DNA from 4 places in the Kosakonia sp. YIM B13571 genome. Region 3 is predicted to be linked to each of the others. Evidence: predicted binding sites of a transcription regulator. Region 3 holds the regulator's gene; each other region holds the start of a gene.
What was found. The regulator CRP, encoded in region 3, controls carbon source genes, mostly activating them, when cyclic AMP is high. The targets are predictions, from matches to a motif close to ATGTGANNNNNNTCACAT.
Positions count from the first base shown of each region.

Region 1: a site for CRP is predicted at 2,637-2,654, ahead of ACFX4O_RS08605 (mannitol dehydrogenase family protein). Genes of this name have one in related genera too.
Region 2: a site for CRP is predicted at 2,760-2,777, ahead of msrB (peptide-methionine (R)-S-oxide reductase MsrB). Genes of this name have one in related genera too.
Region 4: a site for CRP is predicted at 2,079-2,096, ahead of ACFX4O_RS06525 (sugar transporter). Genes of this name have one in related genera too.

Region 1 is NZ_JBHZPL010000003.1:32,668-38,083, reverse strand. It holds gene setB (sugar efflux transporter SetB) at 1-296, shown strand, start outside; gene ACFX4O_RS08620 (YkgJ family cysteine cluster protein) at 293-547, opposite strand; gene yeiP (elongation factor P-like protein YeiP) at 710-1,282, shown strand; gene uxuA (mannonate dehydratase) at 1,349-2,539, opposite strand; gene ACFX4O_RS08605 (mannitol dehydrogenase family protein) at 2,746-4,212, shown strand; gene ACFX4O_RS08600 (CobW family GTP-binding protein) at 4,332-5,318, shown strand; gene ACFX4O_RS08595 (phosphatase PAP2 family protein) at 5,353-5,416, shown strand, end outside.
Region 2 is NZ_JBHZPL010000002.1:71,967-77,382, reverse strand. It holds gene sppA (signal peptide peptidase SppA) at 1-144, shown strand, start outside; gene ansA (asparaginase) at 206-1,222, shown strand; gene pncA (bifunctional nicotinamidase/pyrazinamidase) at 1,233-1,874, shown strand; gene ACFX4O_RS05500 (YeaC family protein) at 1,914-2,189, opposite strand; gene msrB (peptide-methionine (R)-S-oxide reductase MsrB) at 2,228-2,641, opposite strand; gene gapA (glyceraldehyde-3-phosphate dehydrogenase) at 2,985-3,980, shown strand; gene ACFX4O_RS05485 (D-hexose-6-phosphate mutarotase) at 4,056-4,940, shown strand; gene ACFX4O_RS05480 (aldo/keto reductase) at 4,983-5,416, opposite strand, start outside.
Region 3 is NZ_JBHZPL010000004.1:24,670-30,085, forward strand. It holds gene ACFX4O_RS11700 (hydrolase) at 1-401, shown strand, start outside; gene ACFX4O_RS11705 (YheU family protein) at 398-616, shown strand; gene ACFX4O_RS11710 (phosphoribulokinase) at 671-1,540, shown strand; gene ACFX4O_RS11715 (OsmC family protein) at 1,583-1,987, opposite strand; gene crp (cAMP-activated global transcriptional regulator CRP) at 2,292-2,924, shown strand; gene ACFX4O_RS11725 (YccS/YhfK family putative transporter) at 2,971-5,049, shown strand; gene ACFX4O_RS11730 (aspartate aminotransferase family protein) at 5,039-5,416, opposite strand, start outside.
Region 4 is NZ_JBHZPL010000002.1:291,149-296,564, forward strand. It holds gene ACFX4O_RS06520 (alpha/beta fold hydrolase) at 1-791, shown strand, start outside; gene ACFX4O_RS06525 (sugar transporter) at 801-2,003, opposite strand; gene ACFX4O_RS06530 (PhzF family phenazine biosynthesis protein) at 2,175-2,966, shown strand; gene ACFX4O_RS06535 (L-lactate dehydrogenase) at 3,104-4,048, opposite strand; gene ACFX4O_RS06540 (GNAT family N-acetyltransferase) at 4,199-4,678, shown strand; gene ACFX4O_RS06545 (LysR substrate-binding domain-containing protein) at 4,632-5,416, opposite strand, start outside.

The DNA of each region.
Region 1 (5,416 bases), on a different contig from region 3:
ATGCAGGAATGCTGACGGTGCACACGCCCGTCGTATTGCTTGCTTTACAGTTGCTGAACGCTATTTATATCGGGATTCTCGCCGGGATTGGCATGCTCTATTTTCAGGATTTAATGCCGGGCCAGGCGGGTTCAGCCACCACCCTTTATACTAATACCACGCGCGTCGGCTGGATCATCGCCGGTTCGCTGGCTGGTGTAGTGGCAGAGATCTGGAGTTATCACGCCGTGTTCTGGATTGCGCTGGTGATGACGCTGGCTACGCAGGTTTGCCTGAGCCGGATAAAAGATATTTAAGGCGCGGTTTGTTGCTCAAGATCGAGCAGATACACCATCGCCTGCTCACGGTTTGCGCCGCACATTTCACGGCTCGGTTGCAGCCCGGCGCACACGTTTGGGCGCAGCGGTGAGCCGAATATCTTGCAGCGCTTTTGCGCGTCGAGCTGAACGCAGGGCGTATTGGCCGGTTTCCCGTCAGGCATGCCGGGTATCGGGCTACTGATGGACGGGGCGGTACAGCAAGCTCCGCAGTCCGGGCGGCATTCCATAAACGTTCTCGGTTATCAGGCGCGCGGGGCTGCGCGTGCAGGCGCAAGCTACCATCTTTTGCCCTCTGAACGCAAAACTCTCCGATTCCACTTGCCTGAAAAGTCCCTCGCGAGTAGTTTGTCGCGATATTTTCGTAATTTTCAATTTACAGGACCCTTGCAATGCCAAGAGCGAACGAAATTAAAAAAGGTATGGTGCTGAATTACAACGGCAAATTGCTGATTGTGAAAGATATTGATATTCAGTCACCGAGCGCCCGTGGCGCGGCAACGCTCTACAAAATGCGTTTTTCCGATGTCCGTACTGGGCTGAAAGTGGAAGAGCGTTTTAAAGGCGACGATATCCTTGATACCGTGACCCTGAACCGTCGTTTTGTCGACTTCTCTTATGTTGACGGCAACGAATACGTGTTTATGGATAAAGAAGATTACACGCCGTACACCTTCAATAAAGAGCAGATTGAAGAAGAGCTGCTGTTTATTCCAGAAGGCGGTATGCCGGATATGCAGGTTCTGCTGTGGGACGGCCAGTTGCTGGCTCTCGAATTGCCGCAGACGGTGGATCTGGAAATTGTGGAAACCGCACCAGGTATCAAAGGCGCTTCCGCCAGCTCGCGCACCAAACCGGCAACCCTGACGACTGGCCTGGTGGTACAGGTTCCGGAATACCTGACCACCGGCGAGAGAATCCGTATTCATATTGAAGAGCGCCGCTATATGGGCCGCACCGATTGATAAGCGTGATACATTAAAAAAGCCACTTCATTGAAGTGGCTTTTTATTTTCCGACAATAAATCGGATTACAACAGATCGCGGAACAGGGTTTTCTTCAGCGCCAGCTCAACGCCGCGAACTTCTGCCATCCCTTTCAGGCGACCAATCGCCGAATAACCTGGGTTGGTTTTCTTACGCAAATCATCCAGCATCTGGTGACCATGATCCGGGCGGAACGGGATCGGGCGCAAATCACCGGCTTTCTTGCGGCGTTGCTCTTCAGTCAGAATGGCGGCAACCACCGACACCATATCCACGTCACCCTGCAAATGCGCGGCTTCATGGAACGTTTTCGGGTTATCTTCGCGGCAGGTTGAACGCAAGTGCGTAAAGTGAATGCGATCGCCAAACGTCTCGATCATCCGCACTAAGTCGTTATCCGCACGCACGCCGTATGAACCTGTGCACATGGTGAAACCGTTGTTGATGCTGTTTACCGCTTCTTTCAGCCACTGCATATCTTCAAGAGTAGAAACGATACGCGGCAAACCGAGGATCGGGCGCGGCGGATCGTCCGGGTGAACCGCCATACGCACGCCCACTTCCTGCGCAACTGGAACGATAGCGCGCAGGAAATAAGCCATATTTTCACGCAGTTGCGCTTTGTCGATGCCGTCGTATTCAGCAAGGCGCGCGTGGAACTGCGCCAGGGTATACCCCTCTTCAGCACCCGGCAAGCCAGCGATAATATTACGCGTCAGCTTTTCGACTTCCGCTTCAGTCATGGCGTTGAAATAAGCTTGCGCCTGGCGCTGCTCTTCTTCGCTGTAGTCTGCTTCTGCGCCTTTGCGCTTCAGGATATGCAGCTCAAACGCGGCAAAAGCAATCTGGTCAAAACGCAGCGCTTTGGAGCCGTCCGGCAGTTCATATTCAAGATCGGTACGCGTCCAGTCGAGGATCGGCATAAAGTTGTAGCACACGGTATCAATACCGCAGGCTGCCAGATTGCGGATGCTCTGCTGATAGTTGGCAATCCAGGTGTCGTACTGCCCGGTATGAGTTTTAATATCTTCATGCACCGGAATACTTTCGACCACCGACCAGACCAGCCCTTTTTCCGCCAACAGCGCCTGACGCGCTTTGATCTCGTCAACCGGCCAGACCTGGCCGTTCGGGATATGGTGCAGTGCGGTCACGACGCCCGTCGCGCCTGCCTGACGCACATCATCAAGCGACACCGGATCGTTCGGGCCATACCAACGCCAGGTTTGTTCCATTGCCTTACCCTCTACAAAGTTGTTATACCAATACACACAAACATATGACGACTACCATACATGCTTAATTACAACGGTCAAATCTTCCCACAGCAATGATTGATCCAGCTCACATTCCCCGGATAATTACGGCATACCAATTCTTTTTGCTGTCATATAACTTTACACTGCACATTGTTAATTATTGGTTAATCAGGTGTATATAGATGAAGACAATCGCCTCCGTAACGCTTCCCGCCAGCGTACAGCAACCTCAGTATGACCGCACACAACTGCGCTCGCGAATTGTGCACTTTGGTTTTGGCGCATTTCATCGTGCGCATCAGGCGCTGTTAACCAACCGGGTGCTGAACGCGCAAGGCGGTAACTGGGGGATCTGTGAAATAAGCCTGTTCAGCGGCGATGTGCTCATGTCCCAGTTGCGCGAGCAGAATCATTTATACACCGTGCTGGAAAAAGGGGCGGACGGGAACCAGCCGATTATTATTGGCGTGGTGAACGAATGTCTGAACGCGAAACTCGATTCGCTGCCCGCCATAATTGAAAAATTCTGCGAACCGCAAGTGGCGATTGTCTCTTTGACCATCACCGAAAAAGGTTATTGCATTGACCCTGCCAGCGGCAAACTGGATCTGCAGCAGCCGCGCATCGAACACGATCTCCAGCACCCAGGCGAACCGCACTCAGCACCAGGGATTCTGGTTGAAGCGCTCTCCCGTCGCCGTGAACGCGGGCTGCCGCCTTTTACCGTGCTCTCCTGCGATAATATTCCAGATAATGGTCATATTGTTAAAAACGCCGTACTTGGCATGGCACAAACCCGCTCGCCGGAACTGGCGCAATGGATAGCGGAACATGTGAGCTTTCCGGCCACCATGGTTGACCGTATTGTTCCGGCAGCAACGGACGAATCACTGGCAGAAATAAGCGAAGCGCTGGGCGTATTTGATCCGTGCGCCATCAGTTGTGAGCCGTTTATTCAGTGGGTGATTGAAGATAATTTCGTCGCCGGACGTCCTGAATGGGAAGTGGCAGGCGTACAACTGGTACAGGATGTACAGCCGTGGGAGCAAATGAAGTTACGCATGCTTAATGGCAGCCACTCTTTTCTGGCGTATCTCGGCTACCTGGCAGGTTTCGCGCATATTAATGATTGCATGCAGGATGATGTGTTCCGCACCGCGGTGCGCCGCCTGATGCTCCAGGAACAAGCCCCGACGCTGCGCATTACTGGCGTTGATCTCACTGCCTATGCCGATAGCCTGATCGACCGTTTTTCTAACCCGGCGCTGAAACACCGCACCTGGCAAATCGCCATGGACGGCAGCCAAAAGCTGCCGCAGCGTATGCTGGATGGTGTTCGGGTGCATTTGCAACGAGAAACGCAGTGGCCGCTGTTAGCGCTGGGTATTGCGGGCTGGATGCGTTATGTCAGCGGTGTGGATGACGCCGGTCAGAGTATTGATATTCGCGATCCGCTGGCGGATAAAATTCACGCGATTGTCGAAACCAGTAACGTCGATGAACGCGTAACGGCACTGCTGACACTAAAAGAGATTTTCGGTAGTGACCTGCCGCAAAACCCGACGTTTGTTGATGCTATCCATCGCGCATGGCAAGCGCTCACCACTGAAGGTGCACATGCAGCGGTGAAACGCGCACTCGGTAATTAACAATTTCTGCTATTTAGGCGGACGGTTAGTGCTTTTACGCCGTCCGCGCCCTTCTCTTTTCGCACTTTTTTCGCCAGGATCGTCAGTCACATTTAATTTCGTTGACGCCTGGAGCGCTTGTGACCAAAACCAACCTCATCACCGGCTTTCTCGGAAGCGGCAAAACCACGTCGATTTTGCATTTGCTGGCCAATAAAGACCCGCAGGAAAAATGGGCCGTGCTGGTGAATGAATTTGGTGAAGTCGGCATTGATGGCGCGCTGCTGGCTGACAGCGGTGCGCTGCTTAAAGAGATTCCGGGCGGATGTATGTGTTGCGTTAATGGCCTGCCGATGCAGGTGGGTCTCAATACGCTGCTGCGCCAGGGGAAACCTGACCGGTTGCTGATTGAGCCGACCGGGCTGGGCCATCCAAAACAGATCCTCGATATGCTCAGCGCCCCAGTGTATGAACCGTGGATAGACTTGCGCGCAACGCTCTGCTTGCTGGATCCCCGCCAGTTACTGGATGAAAAAGCACTCACCAATGAAAACTTCCGCGACCAATTAGCGGCGGCAGATATTGTCGTTGCCAATAAGCAAGATCGCGCTACACCGCAGAGCCAGCAAGCGCTGGATAGGTGGTGGGCGGAGTATGGTGGTGATCGCTTACAGGTTAGCGCGACCCAGGGTGCTATTGACGGCGCACTGCTTGATCTTCCTCGCCGTAACCTGCGTGAGCTACCTTCAAGTGCCGCGCATAACCATGCACATAGTGAGAAAAAAGGCCTCGCGGCATTAAGCTTGCCAGCGCATCAACGCTGGCGTCGCAGCCTTAACAGCGGCCAGGGCCATCACGCCTGCGGCTGGATTTTTGATGAAGAGACAGTGTTCGACACCATCGGTTTACTGGAGTGGGCGCGCCTTGCGCCGGTTGAGCGTGTTAAAGGGGTAATGCGTATTCCGGAAGGATTGCTGCGCGTTAACCGCCAGGGGCAGGATCTGCATATCGAAACGCAAAATGTTGCGCCGCCGGATAGCCGCATTGAGCTGATTACCGCCTCAGAGGCAGACTGGAACACGCTTCAGTCCGCTTTGTTGAAGCTTCGTTTAAGTCAGGAACACTAACGTTGCCGCCGTGTTAATTGAAAATAGATTCGTTATGAAAACTCGTTTACCGCTAATTTTACTGTTGAATGCCGCAGGAGTGGCGCTATTTATTTCCT
Region 2 (5,416 bases), on a different contig from region 3:
CTGCCAAAAGCATTGCAGACATACCTGCCCGCGCCGCTGGCGAGCGCTGCGCTGGAGATGAAAGCTGAAACTGACAAACTGGCGGTGTTTAACGATCCGCAAAATCGTTATGCGCTCTGTCTGAACTGCGCCAAAATCCGCTAAAATCACCTGACGATGTCCCCTCCACCGGAGGGGATTTTTTTGATGAAGCCAGAATATAACTATGCAAAAAAAATCCATTTACGTTGCCTACACGGGCGGTACTATCGGTATGCAACGCTCAGAACACGGCTATGTGCCAGTTTCCGGTCACCTGCAACGCCAGCTAGCGCTGATGCCTGAGTTCCATCGCCCGGAAATGCCCGATTTCACCATTCATGAATATGAGCCGCTGATGGATTCGTCTGATATGACGCCGGAAGACTGGCAACATATTGCAGACGATGTGAAAGCGCACTACGACGACTATGATGGTTTTGTGATTCTGCACGGCACGGATACGATGGCCTACACCGCATCAGCGCTGTCATTTATGCTGGAAAACCTGGGCAAACCGGTCATTGTGACAGGGTCACAAATCCCGCTTGCCGAACTGCGTTCTGATGGGCAGATCAACCTGCTTAATGCGTTATATGTGGCGGCTAATTTCCCGATCAATGAAGTGACACTGTTCTTTAATAACCGTCTGTACCGCGGTAACCGCACCACCAAAGCGCATGCCGACGGTTTCGATGCGTTCGCTTCGCCTAACCTTGCGCCGTTACTGGAAGCGGGTATCCATATTCGTCGCCTGGGTACGCCACCCGCACCGCATACGGTGGGAGAATTGGTGGTGCATCCGATCACTCCCCAGCCGATTGGCGTGGTGACGATTTATCCGGGTATTTCCGCCGACGTGGTACGTAACTTCCTGCGCCAGCCGGTAAAAGCGTTGATACTTCGTTCTTACGGTGTGGGTAATGCGCCGCAAAACGGTGAGTTTCTGAAAGAGTTACAGGAAGCGAGCGCCCGCGGCATTGTCGTGGTCAACCTGACACAATGTATGTCCGGCAAAGTCAACATGGGCGGCTACGCCACCGGCAATGCCCTCGCCCACGCAGGTGTGATTGGCGGCGCAGACATGACGGTTGAAGCGACCCTGACAAAACTTCACTACCTGTTAAGTCAGGATCTGGACGCCGATTCAATTCGCACCGCAATGACGCAGAACCTGCGCGGTGAATTGACGCCGGATGAATGAGGAGGTTTGTATGACGCAACGCGCACTGCTGCTGGTCGATATTCAGAATGATTTCTGCGCTGGCGGCGCGCTGGCAGTGGCAGAAGGCGACAACACGGTAGATGTCGCCAATGCCATGATGGCGTGGTGTAAAACACACGGCGATACCATCGTGGCAAGCCAGGACTGGCATCCGGCCGGGCATGGCAGTTTCGCCAGCCAGCACCACGTCGCGCCGTTCACGACGGGCGAGCTGGCTGGGTTAGCCCAAACATTCTGGCCCGATCACTGTGTACAAAACAGCGAGGGTGCGGCGTTGCATCCCTTGCTGAATCAGCACACTATCGACGCGGTGTTTCACAAAGGCGAGAACCCACTGATTGACAGTTACAGTGCGTTTTTTGATAACGGCCATCGTCAGGAAACCGACCTGCACAGCTGGTTGCAGCAGCACGGCATTCGCGAACTGGTGGTACTCGGTTTAGCCACCGATTACTGCGTGAAATTTACCGTGCTGGATGCGTTAAACCTGGGCTACAGGGTGAATGTCATTACCGACGGATGTCGCGGTGTGAATCTGAACCAACACGACAGCACCCAGGCGTTTATGGAGATGTCAGCGGCTGGCGCGACGCTCTATACGCTCGCGGACTGGCAGGAAACCCACGCCTGATGATCATGCCGGATGGTGTTGCGCCTCCGGCATGGCGACTTACGATTTAAACGTCGCGATCGGCTTTGGCGAAATGCCAAAATCCTCTTTTAACTGCTGCTTACTTTTCATCACCATCTGGCCGTTGGTATCAATGGTCATGTGCTGCGCCTGCGTGTTATTGCGCGCCTGCCACAGCATCACCAGTTGTAAGCTGTTCTCTTTTTGCTCTGGTGTCAGCGCAACGCCATCCGGCCATTTCCCTAACTCAACGGCCGTTACCAGTCGCTGATAGATCTCCGGCGTCATGCTGTTAACGATTTGATCAAGATTCATCTCAAACAACTCCGTGGAATAATTGCTGAATCGTTTTTTCAACCCTGAGACCGATCACCATTTTCATCATCCGTAAAACTCAGGGAAGCAGAGTTGACACAATAACGTTCGCCGGTTGGTTGTGGGCCATCCGGAAACACGTGTCCCAGGTGCGCATCGCATTTTCCGCAACGGATTTCCACGCGCTGCATGCCATGCGAATAATCGTTGATATAACGAATAGCATCCTCGCTGACCGGCTCAAAAAAACTTGGCCAACCGCAGCCAGAATCATACTTAGTTTGCGAATTGAACAGCGCGGCATCACACACCAGACAGTGATAAATCCCATCGCGTTTGTTATGCAAAAAACGCCCGGTGAACGGCGGCTCAGTGCCGTGGTTCTGTGTCACGTAGAACTGCATTTCAGTCAGTGTTTTTTTCAGGTCGTCTTCAGAAGAATTATGCGCCATTTGCTCACGCCTCACGGTAAAAACTCGACAACTTTTCAGCCTGATTCTAACAAAACATTAACAGTGCGGCGTTAACTTTTGTTCTAAACTTATTTGTTGCGGTAAAGCAGCCGGTGAATTGTGATTAATCTCACATTTTTATCCTATCTGACCTTTAAAATTCCAGGCGGCGCCCTTATATGGGGAGCATGCTCAAAGGAAGAGTGAGGCGAGTCAGTCGAACAAAGGCTATGCGGAGGATTGATTTGTCGCAATGATTGACACGATTCCGCTTGACGCTGCGTAAGGTTTTTGTAATTTTACAGCCAACCTTTTATTCACTAACAAATAGCTGGTGGAATATATGACTATCAAAGTAGGTATCAACGGTTTTGGCCGTATCGGTCGCATTGTTTTCCGTGCTGCTCAGGAACGTTCTGACATCGAAATCGTTGGTATCAACGATCTGTTGGACGCTGAATACATGGCGTACATGCTGAAGTATGACTCCACTCACGGTCGTTTCAACGGTACCGTAGAAGTGAAAGACGGCCACCTGGTTGTTAACGGCAAAACCATCCGTGTTACTGCTGAGAAAGACCCGGCTAACCTGAAATGGAACGAAATCGGCGTTGACGTAGTTGCTGAAGCTACCGGTATCTTCCTGACCGACGAAACCGCTCGTAAACACATCACCGCTGGCGCGAAAAAAGTTGTTCTGACTGGTCCGTCCAAAGACAACACCCCGATGTTCGTACGTGGCGCTAACTTCGAAAAATATGCTGGCCAGGACATCGTTTCCAACGCTTCCTGCACCACCAACTGCCTGGCTCCGCTGGCAAAAGTTATCAACGACAACTTCGGTATCATCGAAGGTCTGATGACCACTGTTCACGCGACCACTGCAACGCAGAAAACCGTTGATGGCCCGTCTCACAAAGACTGGCGCGGCGGCCGCGGCGCATCCCAGAACATCATCCCGTCCTCTACCGGTGCTGCTAAAGCAGTAGGTAAAGTACTGCCGGAACTGAACGGCAAACTGACTGGTATGGCGTTCCGCGTTCCGACTCCGAACGTATCCGTTGTTGACCTGACCGTTCGTCTGGAAAAAGCAGCGTCCTACGAAGAAATCAAGAAAGCCATCAAAGCCGCTTCTGAAGGCCCGATGAAAGGCGTTCTGGGTTACACCGAAGACGACGTGGTTTCTACCGATTTCAACGGCGAAGTTTGCACTTCCGTATTCGATGCTAAAGCCGGTATCGCACTGAACGACAACTTCGTGAAACTGGTTTCCTGGTACGACAACGAAACTGGTTACTCCAACAAAGTTCTGGACCTGATCGCTCACATCTCCAAATAAGTTGAGATGAGAACATGATCTGAAAGAGCGACTTCGGTCGCTCTTTTTTTGTTTTGAAGACAGAGGATTGCGTTAATGATTAATAAAATTTTTGCACTTCCGGTAGTCGAACAAATTACCCCTACTCTCTCCCTGCGCAAAATGGACGAGCTGGATGTTATCGTCGTCGACCATCCGCAGGTTAAAGGTTCATTCGCCCTACAGGGCGCACATCTGCTCTCATGGAAACCGCAGGGTGAAGAAGAAGTTCTGTGGCTGAGCGGCAACACGCCGTTTAAAGATGGCGTCGCGCTGCGTGGCGGCGTGCCGGTTTGCTGGCCATGGTTCGGCCCGGCAAAACAACAAGGCCTACCCGCGCATGGTTTTGCGCGCAATCTGCCGTGGGCGCTGAAAGCGCATAACGAAGACGCCAATGGCGTAGTGCTGACCTTTGAACTGCAGAGCAGCGATGCTTCGCGCAAATTCTGGCCACACGACTTTACGGTGTATGCCCGTTACAAACTGGGTGCGACCTGCGAAATGGAACTGGAAGCTCACGGTGAGTTTGAAACCACCTCAGCGCTGCACACCTATTTCAACGTCGGTGATATCGCAGCCGTAAAAGTAAGCGGTCTTGGCGATCGTTTCATCGATAAAGTGAACGATGCGAAAGAAGATGTGCTGGCCGATGGCGTGCAGACTTTCCCGGATCGCACCGACCGCGTCTATCTGAATACAGAAGCTTGCAGCCTGATCCACGACAGCGCGCTTAACCGCACCATCGAAGTCATCCACAGTCATAACGCGAATGTCGTCGCGTGGAACCCCGGCCCGGCGCTCTCCGTCAGCATGACCGACATGCCGGATGACGGTTATAAAACGTTTGTCTGTGTGGAATCGGTTAACGCGACCGTGCCGCAGAAAACCACGGAAGAGAAACCGTCCCGCCTGGCGCAGACCATCCGCGTCGTTAAACGCTGATCCTGCCGACCCTCTCCCGACAGGAGAGGGTTATTATTCCTGTCACACCACGTCGAGCGGCGTTTTACGGCCCGGTGCCGGGAAAGCGTTGTCCAGCCGCACTAACTCTTCGCTGCTTAACGTGATATTCAATGCCTCCGCATTTTCCTGCACATGTACCACGCTGGACGCTTTGGGAATCGCTATCACGCCCTGATGGCTAATCACCCAAGCCAGTAAAATTTGCGCAGCACTAACGTTATGTGCGGCGGCAATTTCGCGCACCGCGCTGTTTTCCAGCAAACCATCGCGTAAGCGGCCAGCCTGAGCCAGCGGACAATAAGCCATTACTGGTATTGCCTGTTGCTGACACCATGGCAGCAGATCATATTCAATGCCGCGTGAGCCAAGATGATACAGCACCTGATTTGTCGCACACGCATCACCGCCGCGCACGCGCATCAGCTCCTGCATATCGCTGTAATTCAGATTTGAAA
Region 3 (5,416 bases):
TGCTGAAAGCGAACGCCGCGCGCAAGTTACGCGCCTATCCCGGCTCGCTGCCAACCACCTTGCCTGCGCTGCGTAAGTTGCGCCGTATTCGCGAGTTCGACGATCTGATCACCGCAAAAATCCACGGCTTTGCCGACGCACTGGATTACTATCGCCGCTGTAGCGCGATGCCGGTTTTGCCGGATATTCGTAAACCGACGCTGATTATCCACGCGAAAGATGACCCGTTTATGGATCACAACGTGATCCCGGATGCCGGGCATTTGCCGGCAAATATTGAGTACCAACTGACGGAACATGGCGGCCATGTCGGGTTTGTTGGTGGAACCTTGCGCCACCCGGAAATGTGGCTGGAAAAACGCATTCCGGATTGGTTATCCGCTTACCTGGAAAGACGATGATTATTCCCTGGCAAGAAATTGATGCGCAGACGCTGGACAATCTGATTGAGAGCTTTGTCTTGCGCGAAGGCACTGATTATGGTGAACATGAGCGTTCACTTGAGCAAAAGGTCGCCGACGTTAAACGGCAGCTGCAACGCGGCGAAGCCGTACTGGTGTGGTCGGAACTGCACGAGACGGCCAATATAATGCCGCGCGGACAGTTCCACGACTGAACAAATACATGGCGGCTGGCTATACTGAAATAATCGTTAATTCAGGGAGTTGCTATGTCCGCCAAACATCCGGTTATCGCCGTTACAGGCTCCAGCGGCGCGGGAACCACCACCACCAGCCTCGCCTTTCGTAAAATCTTCGCTCAGCTCAATATGCACGCGGCAGAAGTGGAAGGTGACAGTTTCCATCGCTATACCCGCCCGGAAATGGATATGGCTATCCGCAAGGCCCGCGATCTTGGGCGGCATATCAGCTATTTTGGCCCGGAAGCCAATGACTTTGGCCTGCTGGAACAGACGTTTAGCGAATATGGTCAAACTGGCAAAGGCCAGGCGCGCAAATACCTGCACACCTACGATGAAGCCGTTCCCTGGAACCAGGTACCGGGCACGTTTACACCCTGGCAACCGCTGCCTGAGCCGACCGATGTGCTGTTTTATGAAGGTCTGCACGGCGGTGTAGTGACCCCGCAAAACGATGTCGCAAAGCATGTGGATTTGCTGGTGGGCGTAGTGCCGATCGTCAATCTGGAATGGATTCAAAAGCTTGTCCGCGATACCAGCGAGCGCGGGCATTCGCGTGAAGCGGTGATGGATTCTGTCGTGCGCTCGATGGAGGATTACATCAATTTTATTACGCCGCAGTTTTCCCGTACGCACATCAACTTCCAGCGCGTGCCAACGGTGGATACCTCCAATCCCTTTGCGGCGAAAGGCATTCCCTCGCTTGACGAGAGTTTTGTGGTGATCCACTTCCGTAATCTGGAAGGGATTGATTACCCGTGGTTACTGGCGATGCTGCAAGGCTCGTTTATCTCGCATATGGATACGCTGGTGGTGCCTGGCGGGAAAATGGGGCTGGCGATGGAGTTGATTATGACGCCGCTGGTGCAACGGCTGATGGAAGGCAAAAAGATCAAATAATGTAGAAAGCCCGGTAAGCAACGCGCCGCCGGGCTTTTCGCATCAGGCTTCGATAACTTCGTAAGAGTGGGTGATGTTCACCGCTTTTTCGAGCATCAAGGCCACGGAGCAATACTTCTCCGCGGATAAATCCACCGCGCGGGAAACCGCCGCATCCTTCAGATCTTTTCCGGTGACGATAAAGTGCAAATTGATGTGGGTAAACAGGCGCGGCGCTTCTTCGCGACGCTCTGAGGTCAGCTTCACTTCGCAGTCGGTCACGTCATGACGCCCTTTTTGCAAAATAGAAACCACATCGATGGCACTGCATCCGCCCGCCGCCATCAGCACCATTTCCATCGGGCTTGGCGCTTTGTCGCCGGAGTTGCCGTCCATCAGGATTTGGTGACCCGATGCGGACTCACCAAGGAACGTTAACCCTTCAACCCATTTCACACGTGCCTGCATTTTCTTCACTCCGGAGTGGCAATTTTCTTTACAGATTACGCGTACATAACAAAACTCGCAACGGAAGGCGACCTGCGTCATGCTGAAGCGAGACACCAGGAGACAGGCGGTAAAAGCTATGCTAAAACACTCTGGATGCTACAGAGATAAATGGATGTTACGCATGTATGCATGACATCATACTTTAGAGACCGCAGATGACGCTGACGGTCCGCTTCCCAGGATGCGGGAAGCTTAGATTGCAACCCCAGACGTAGGGGCTCATCCTGTGTCTGAGACAGCTTATAACAGAGGATAATCGCGCATGGTGCTTGGCAAACCACAAACAGACCCGACGCTTGAATGGTTCTTGTCTCATTGCCACATTCATAAGTACCCGTCGAAGAGCACGCTGATTCACCAGGGTGAAAAAGCGGAAACGCTGTATTACATCGTTAAAGGCTCAGTGGCAGTGCTGATCAAGGATGAAGAAGGTAAAGAGATGATCCTCTCTTACCTGAACCAGGGAGATTTTATCGGTGAACTGGGCCTGTTCGAAGAGGGTCAGGAGCGCAGTGCATGGGTACGCGCTAAAACTGCTTGTGAAGTGGCTGAAATCTCCTACAAAAAATTCCGTCAGTTAATCCAGGTTAACCCGGATATCCTGATGCGTCTTTCCTCACAAATGGCGCGTCGCCTGCAGGTCACTTCAGAAAAAGTGGGCAACCTTGCCTTCCTTGACGTAACCGGCCGTATCGCGCAAACGCTATTAAATCTGGCGAAACAGCCAGACGCAATGACCCACCCGGACGGCATGCAAATTAAAATTACTCGCCAGGAAATTGGTCAGATCGTCGGTTGTTCCCGTGAAACAGTGGGCCGCATTCTCAAAATGCTCGAAGATCAGAATCTGATCTCCGCCCACGGTAAAACCATCGTCGTATACGGAACGCGTTAATCTGTAAAACGGCGCAGCTTACGCGCTGCGTCGTTTTTCTTCCCTCATGTGGCGCAGGCTGATTTATCATCCCGAAATCAACTACGCACTGCGACAGACGCTGGTGTTATGTTTGCCTGTGGCCATTGGTCTGGTTACCGGCCATCTGCAACAAGGTCTGCTGTTTTCCCTCGTTCCCGCCTGCTGCAACATCGCCGGGCTTGATACGCCACATAAACGTTTTTTCAAGCGCCTGATCATTGGCGGAAGCTTGTTTGCTGGCAGCAGCCTGGCGGTTCAATTATTGCTGGCGAAAGATCTTCCATTGCCGTTGATCCTCACTGGGCTGACGCTGGTTTTAGGCGTGACCGCCGAAATTAGCGCGCTGCACGGTCGCCTGCTCCCGGCTTCGCTCATTGCCGCCATCTTTACGCTCAGCCTTGCCGGTAATATGCCGGTATGGGAGCCGCTGCTTATCTATGCGCTGGGCACGCTGTGGTACGGGCTGTTCAACTGGTTCTGGTTCTGGATGTGGCGAGAGCAACCACTGCGCGAATCTCTCAGCCTGCTCTACCGGCAACTGGCGGATTACTGCGAGGCGAAATACAGCCTGCTGACGCAGCACGCCGACCCGGAAAAAGCGCTGCCGCCGTTGCTCGCCCGCCAGCAAAAGGCGGTGGATATGATAAGCCAGAGCTATCAACAGCTGCATATGCTGGCCGCCAATAAGCACAACGATTACAAACGGCTACTGCGGGTTTTCCAGGTAGCGCTGGATCTACAAGAGCACATTTCGGTGAGTTTGCACCAGCCGGAAGAAGTGCAAAAACTGGTGGAACAAACCCACGCCGAGCAGGTGATCCGCTGGAATGCGCAGACGGTCGCCGCTCGCTTGCGCATCCTGGCTGATGACATTCTCTACCATCGCTACCCTACTCGCTTCAACATGGATAAGCAGATCGGCGCGCTGGAAAAAATCGCCCGCCAGCACCCGGATAACCCGGTCGGGCAATTCTGCGCCTGGCATTTTAGCCGTATCGCTCGCGTCTTGCGCACTCAGCGCCCGCTCTATGCCCGCGATCTGATGGCGGAAAAGCAGCGGCGCTTACCCCTTTTGCCAGCCCTGAAAAGTTATTTATCACTGAAATCCGCAGCGCTGCGTAATGCCGCGCGGATAAGCGTAATGCTCAGCATCGCCAGCCTGATGGGCAGCGCCCTGCATTTACCGAAACCCTACTGGATCATGATGACGGTGATGTTTGTCACGCAAAACGGTTATGGCGCAACGCGCGTTCGCATTGTCCACCGGGCGGCGGGAACCCTTGCGGGGCTGGTAATTGCGGGGGCAACGCTGCACTTTCATGTTCCGCTCGGTTTTACGCTGGCCGCGATGCTGATGATTACGCTGGTCAGTTATCTCATTATTCGGAAAAACTACGGCTGGGCGATGGTGGGTTTTACCATTACCGCCGTCTACACCTTGCAGTTGCTGACGCTAAATGGTGAGGAGTTTATCGTCGCCCGGCTTATTGATACGTTGATTGGTTGCCTGATTGCCTTCGGCGGCATGGTCTGGCTGTGGCCGCAGTGGCAAAGTGGCTTGCTGCGTCAGAATGCGCATGATGCGCTGGAAACGGATCAGGAAGCGATTCGCCTGATCCTAAGCGATAACCCAGAGCCAACACCGCTTGCCTGGCAACGTATGCGCGTAAACCAGGCGCATAACGCCCTGTTTAACTCGCTAAACCAGGCCATGCAGGAACCGGGATTTAATACGCGTTATCTGGAAGATATGAAACTGTGGGTAACGCACAGCCAATTTATCGTTGAGCATATCAATGCGATGACGACACTGGCGCGCGAACATACGATGTTGACGCCGGAACTGGCGCAACGTTATTTGCAATCCTGCGAAATTGCCCTGCAGCGCTGCCAACAGCGGCTGGAGTATGACGGGCCGGGAGAATCCGGCGATGTGAATATCCTCGAAGCCCCGGAAACGTTAACGCACGGGCCAATGAGCACGCTGGAGCAGCATTTACAACGGATTATCGGGCATCTGAACACCATGCACACCATTTCGTCGGTAGCATGGCGTCAGCGCCCGCATCACGGCATTTGGCTAAATCGCCGCCTTAACCGTTGACCACTTTCGCCACCGCATCCGCGAAGCGGTTCATCCCTTCTTCAATATCCTGCGCGTCAATAACCAGCGAGGGGACAAAGCGCATGACGTCCGGGCCGGCGTTCAGCACCATTACACCCGCATCGGCGGCGGCGTAGAGGAAATCGCGCGCGCGGCCTTTATATTGCGGTTTAAGCTCAGCACCAATGAGCAGCCCCATGCCGCGAATGTCGCTAAACAGGTCAAATTTCTCGCCGATTTGCTGTAAATGCTTAACGAACAACTGACGTTTTTCATTCACGCCACTGAGCACGTCCGGCGTGTTGATAATATCGAATGCGGTCCCGGCGACGGCGCAGGCCAGCGGGTTGCCACCGTAGGTGGAACC
Region 4 (5,416 bases), on a different contig from region 3:
TCGATGTTTCTCAGTGGCGGCAAGTGGTGCGTGAGCAGGCCGATATTCTGGGTAAAGAGGTTGATACCCTTTGGCTCGGCGGTTTTTCCACTGGCGGGAATCTGGCGCTGGAATATGCGATGGCGCATGACAACGTGCAGGGGCTATTGCTGTTTTCCCCGGCGTTTAAATCCAGTACCGGTTACGATTTTCTCGCCCCGACGGTGGCGCTGTTTCGCGACTGGTTGCGCCCGCCGAGCGCCGTTTTTCCGCAGCAAATTGCCACCCGCTACTTACGAGTGCCGACCAACGGTTTCGCCCAGTTCTGGCGTACCAGCGCCAGCGCGCAGCGACTGCTTGCGCGTAAGTCGTGGACAAAACCGACGCTACTGGTGTTAACCGAGCATGATTCGGTGCTCGATACCCGCTGGATCCTTGATCATTTCGACCGCAACTTCACCCACCCCGCCAGCCGCGTAATTTGGTACGGCACGCCGCCGCCGGAAGCCGCGAAAATGCCGCGCTTACGCGTGAAGCCGGATTACGTACCGCAGGAGCGCATCAGCCAGTTTTCCCATATGTCGGTGCTCTTTTCGCCGCTTAACCCGCTGTACGGGCGCAAAGGCAGCGTACTGCTCTGTGCGAATGGTCAGTCAGAAGAGGCGGCAAAGCGTTGTCTGGCGGGGCAAGAGGTGTGGTATTCAGACTGGGGGCTGGTAGAGGCGAACAAAATTCATGCTCGCCTGACGTGGAACCCGTGGTTTGACTGGCAAACCACGGTGATGGATGAAGTTATCTCTACCGCACGGTAACCGCGCGGTTTAAACGTGGCTGGCGTGGGTTTGCTCTTCCAGTTTCACCGGCCAGCGGCGGAAAATCACCACCGCCCACACCAGCGCGGCAATCGCCGGGATCGCCCCGGCGTAGCCAATCACGTTCATCGACCAGTGCAGGCTTATCTGATTGCCGACCAGCGCGCCCGCGCCGATACCAATGTTAAAAATTCCGGAAAACAGCGACATTGCGACATCGGTAGCATCCGATGCCAGCGCCAGCACTTTTACTTGCATGCCAAGGCCGATAATCATAATCGCAATGCCCCATACCACGCTCAGCATCGCCAGATGCATTTCGCTACCGGAGGCGGGCAGCATCATCACCAGCGAAATCACCAGCAAACCAATCGCGCTGCACACCAGGCCAGAGGCGTGCTGGTTCCCCAGTTTGCCGAAGAGCAGGCTACCGATAATCCCCGCGCCGCCAAGCACTAACAGCAGCAGCGTGGCGAAATTAGCGCTAAAGCCGGCCACGTTTTGTACGAACGGCTCAATGTAGCTGTAAGCCGTGTAATGCGCGGTAACCACCACCACGGTGAGCAGGTAGATGCACATCAACGCCGGACGACGGAACAGCACCGGCAGGCTTTTCAGCGAACCGGAATGTTCACTCGGCAGCGGTGGCAGCAATTTCACCAGACACACCAGCGTGACCAGCGCACCCATACCGATGGCGAAAAAGGTGGTGCGCCAGCCGAAATATTGCCCGACGATACGACCCATCGGCAGCCCGAGCACCATTGCCAGCGCGGTGCCGGTAGCGAGCAGACTCAACGCCTGCGCGCCTTTACCGGCAGGCGCCAGGCGAATGGCCAGCGAAGCGGTAATCGACCAGAAGATCGCATGGGCGAAAGCAATGCCGATGCGGCTTAGCACCAGCACCTCAAAACTCCATGCCAGGAACGACAACACATGGCTGGCGATAAACAGCACAAAGAGCGCAATCAACAACTTACGGCGCTCAATCTGGCTGGTCAGCAGCATAAAGGGCAGCGACATTAACGCCACAACCCAGGCATAGATGGTCAACATGATCCCCACCTGCGCGGTTTCCATGTCGAAGCTCTGCGCGATATCCGACAGCAAACCCACAGGCACGAATTCGGTGGTGTTGAAAATAAATGCGGCGATAGCAAGCGTCACTACCCGCAGCCACGCAACTTTTCGTGAAACGGTATTCGTAGTCATAAGGGTATTTGGGGTTGGTTGGGAAAAAGAAGAGAGGGCGATCTTACTGCCTTTACTGGCGAAAATACAAACATTTTGTGATGTAGATCTCACTTTCTATCCATATGAAAAATACCTGTTGCAACGTTTCCCAATAGCGCTCAAAAACAGAAGACAAAAAGAGGAAATGCTATGCAAACCATCGATTTCTATATGGTCGACGCCTTTAGCGACCGCACTTTTGGCGGTAATGCCGCCGCCGTCTGTCCCCTGACTGAATGGTTAGCGGATGATGTGCTGCTTCGCATGGCGCAGCAGCATAACCAGTCCGAAACCGCTTTCTTCGTGCGTAACGACAGCGGTTTTGAGCTGCGCTGGTTCACCACGCAAGATGAGATCAATCTTTGCGGCCACGCGACACTCGCCGCCGCCCACGTGATCTTTGAATATCTGGATTACCCGGACACCGAAATCCTCTTCACCACCCGGTTTGTGGGCGAACTTAAAGTGAGCCGCAACGGCGACTGGCTGACGCTGGATTTCCCGGCCTGGTCGACACAAGTGGTAAGCCCGGTTCCGGCGCTGCTGCTGAAAACGCTGGGCATTGAAAGCGCCAAAGAAGTGCGCGTGGCGCGGGATTATCTGGTGGTGCTGGAAAATCAGGCGCAGGTAGAAGCCTTAACGCCGGATATCGCGGCAATGAAACCGCTTGGCAAAATGGTCTGCGTGACCGCGCCCGGTGAGAACGTTGATTTTGTCAGCCGTTTTTTCTGCCCAGGCGAAGCGGTGGCGGAAGATCCGGTGACCGGTTCGGCGCACAGTATGTTGATCCCGTACTGGGGCGAAAAACTGGGTAAAAACAGCCTACAGGCGCGGCAGGTTTCCGCGCGCGGCGGCGATTTACGCTGTGAATGGCGCGGCGATCGCGTATTGATTGGCGGTCAGGCAACGCTCTATCTGCTGGGCAAAGTGTTCTTACGCTAAACACAGCCCGGCATTGTTTCGCCGGGCCGATTTCTTCCTGCTTTCTTCCTGCAATGTGCAGACGCAGACATCACTTCAACACCATCGCGGTTTACAGTCACGGACATAGCAAACCCATTGCCGGTTAACGGCGTCAGTTACGGCAAGCGGGCGATATTCGCTTTGATAACCTCTGCGGAGTGGTTGAATTTCGCCACTTCGTCACCTTCCAGTTGCAGTTCAATAATCTGTTGAACCCCGTTTTGCGCCAGCACAGCCGGTACGCCAATCGCCACGTCGCTGACGCCATATTCCCCGTCCAGAATGCAGGAGATCGCCAGCGCGCGGTGGCTGCCGGTGAAAATATTGCGGCAGATCTCGGCAATGGTTCCGGCAATGCCGTACTCCGTACAGCCTTTACGGGCGTAAATCTCAAAGCCGTGGCGGCGCACTTTGTCCGCCAGCGCGTCGACATCCAGCCGCTGGCCGGTTTTGCGCCGGTAAACATCGGCAATCGGCGAACCATATACCGACGAATGCGACCACACCGGGAACTGGGTGTCACCATGTTCGCCGAGGATAAACGCATCAATACTTTGCGCGCCAATATCCAGCGCCTGTGCCAGTGCGCGGCGTAAGCGGGTGGTATCCAGCCAGACGCCGGTGCCAATCACCTGGTTGCGCGGCAGCCCGGAAAGTTTCCACACCTGCCAGGTAATGATGTCGCACGGGTTGGTTGCCACCAGAAAAATACCGTTAAAGCCGTTTGCCATCATGGAAGGCACGATATTTTTAACAATACGCGCAGTGTTGGTCAGTTCATCAAGGCGCGTTTGTCCTGGTTTTAACGCGCCGCCGGAAACAGTGATCACCGCAATATCCACATCCGCACACTCTTCAACCGGGCGGGTGGAAATGGTCATCATACCGGGCATATAGGCTGCGGCATCTGCCAGGTCCTGGGCGTGACCTTCCACCCGTTTCTGGTCCAGATCCACGAGAATTAACTCTTCACAAATGTTCTGGTTCAGTAGGGCGTAAGCGGCAGACGCGCCGACATTGCCTGTGCCGATAATCATCACTTTCCGGGCTTTGGTGTTCATGGATATTCCATTTTCTGCATCGTATGTTGCGTAAGGTACAACCTATATTCTTCAGAGTGCAACGTCAGGAGGCGTAGCTATAGGTTATTCATATGACAGTGGTGGCAAGTTCTTGTTTATTTTTAACAGACTAATAACAAGGAGTTTGCTATGTACCGCATTGTTGATGCCACGGCCACACAACCGGATCTGATTGCCCTGATCGAAGCCCTGGACGCCTACCAGAGCGCACTTTACCCGGCGGAAAGTAACCATTTGATTGATTTAGCGGCATTACCCGCCGGGACGCTGATTTTGCGAAAAATTGTGCATCACGACGAGGCTGTCGGCTGTGGTGCGGTGGTGTTGAACGGCGACGGCAGCGGCGAGATGAAGCGGGTGTTTATCGATCCTCGCCATCGCGGCCAGCAACTGGGGGAAAAATTAATTGCCGCGCTGGAGCAGGCCGCCGCCGGACAATCGTGTCATACCTTGCGGCTGGAAACCGGCATTGAACAGCATGCTGCGGTGAAACTGTATCAGCGCTGCGGTTATCAAATGTGTGAAGCTTTTGCGCCGTACAACGCCGATCCGCTGAGTATTTTTATGCACAAGGCGCTGGTTGTGGAGCCGCATTCAACAGGGCAATAAACGCTTCCAGATGGCGGGTTTTCGCGTCGCGCCGCCACACCAGCCAGGTCGTGAGCCAGCGCCAGTTCTCCGCCAGCGGCCAGGCTTCCACCTGGTGATGACCAGGCATGCTTTCCAGCATACTGCGCGGCATCAGCGCCAGGCCCGCCCCGGCAATGACGCAGGCCAGCATGCCGTGATAAGACTCCATCTCATGAATTTTTCCCGGTGTGGCGCGATCGGCGTGAAACCAGCTTTCGAAATGGCGACGGTAAGAGCAGTTGGCGCGAAACGCGTAAATGCTGGCACCGTTCACCTGAGCCGCATGGGTAATCACTTCATGACCGACAGGCGCGACGATCATCATCTCTTCGCGGTAAACCGGAATGCCTTCCAGGCCAGGATGCATAATCGGGCCGTCAACAAACGCCGCACTCAGCCGCCCCTCCAGCACGCCATCGATCATGGTGCCGGAAGGGCCGGTAGCGAGATCGAACTGAATGCGCGGATAGCGCTGGTTGTACTGTGCCAGCGTCGCCGGAATGCGCACCGCGGCGGTGCTTTCCAGCGCGCCGAGCGAAAACAGGCCTTGCGGCTCATCACCGGCGACCACCATGCGCGCTTCATCGACCAGCGCGAGGATCTGCTGGCTGTAGCGCAAAAAACTGTGCCCGGCGGGAGAAAGGCGCAGGCGCTGGTTTTCGCGGATAAACAGATCCACGCCAAGATCGGACTCCAGTTGGCGAATGCGCGTCGTCA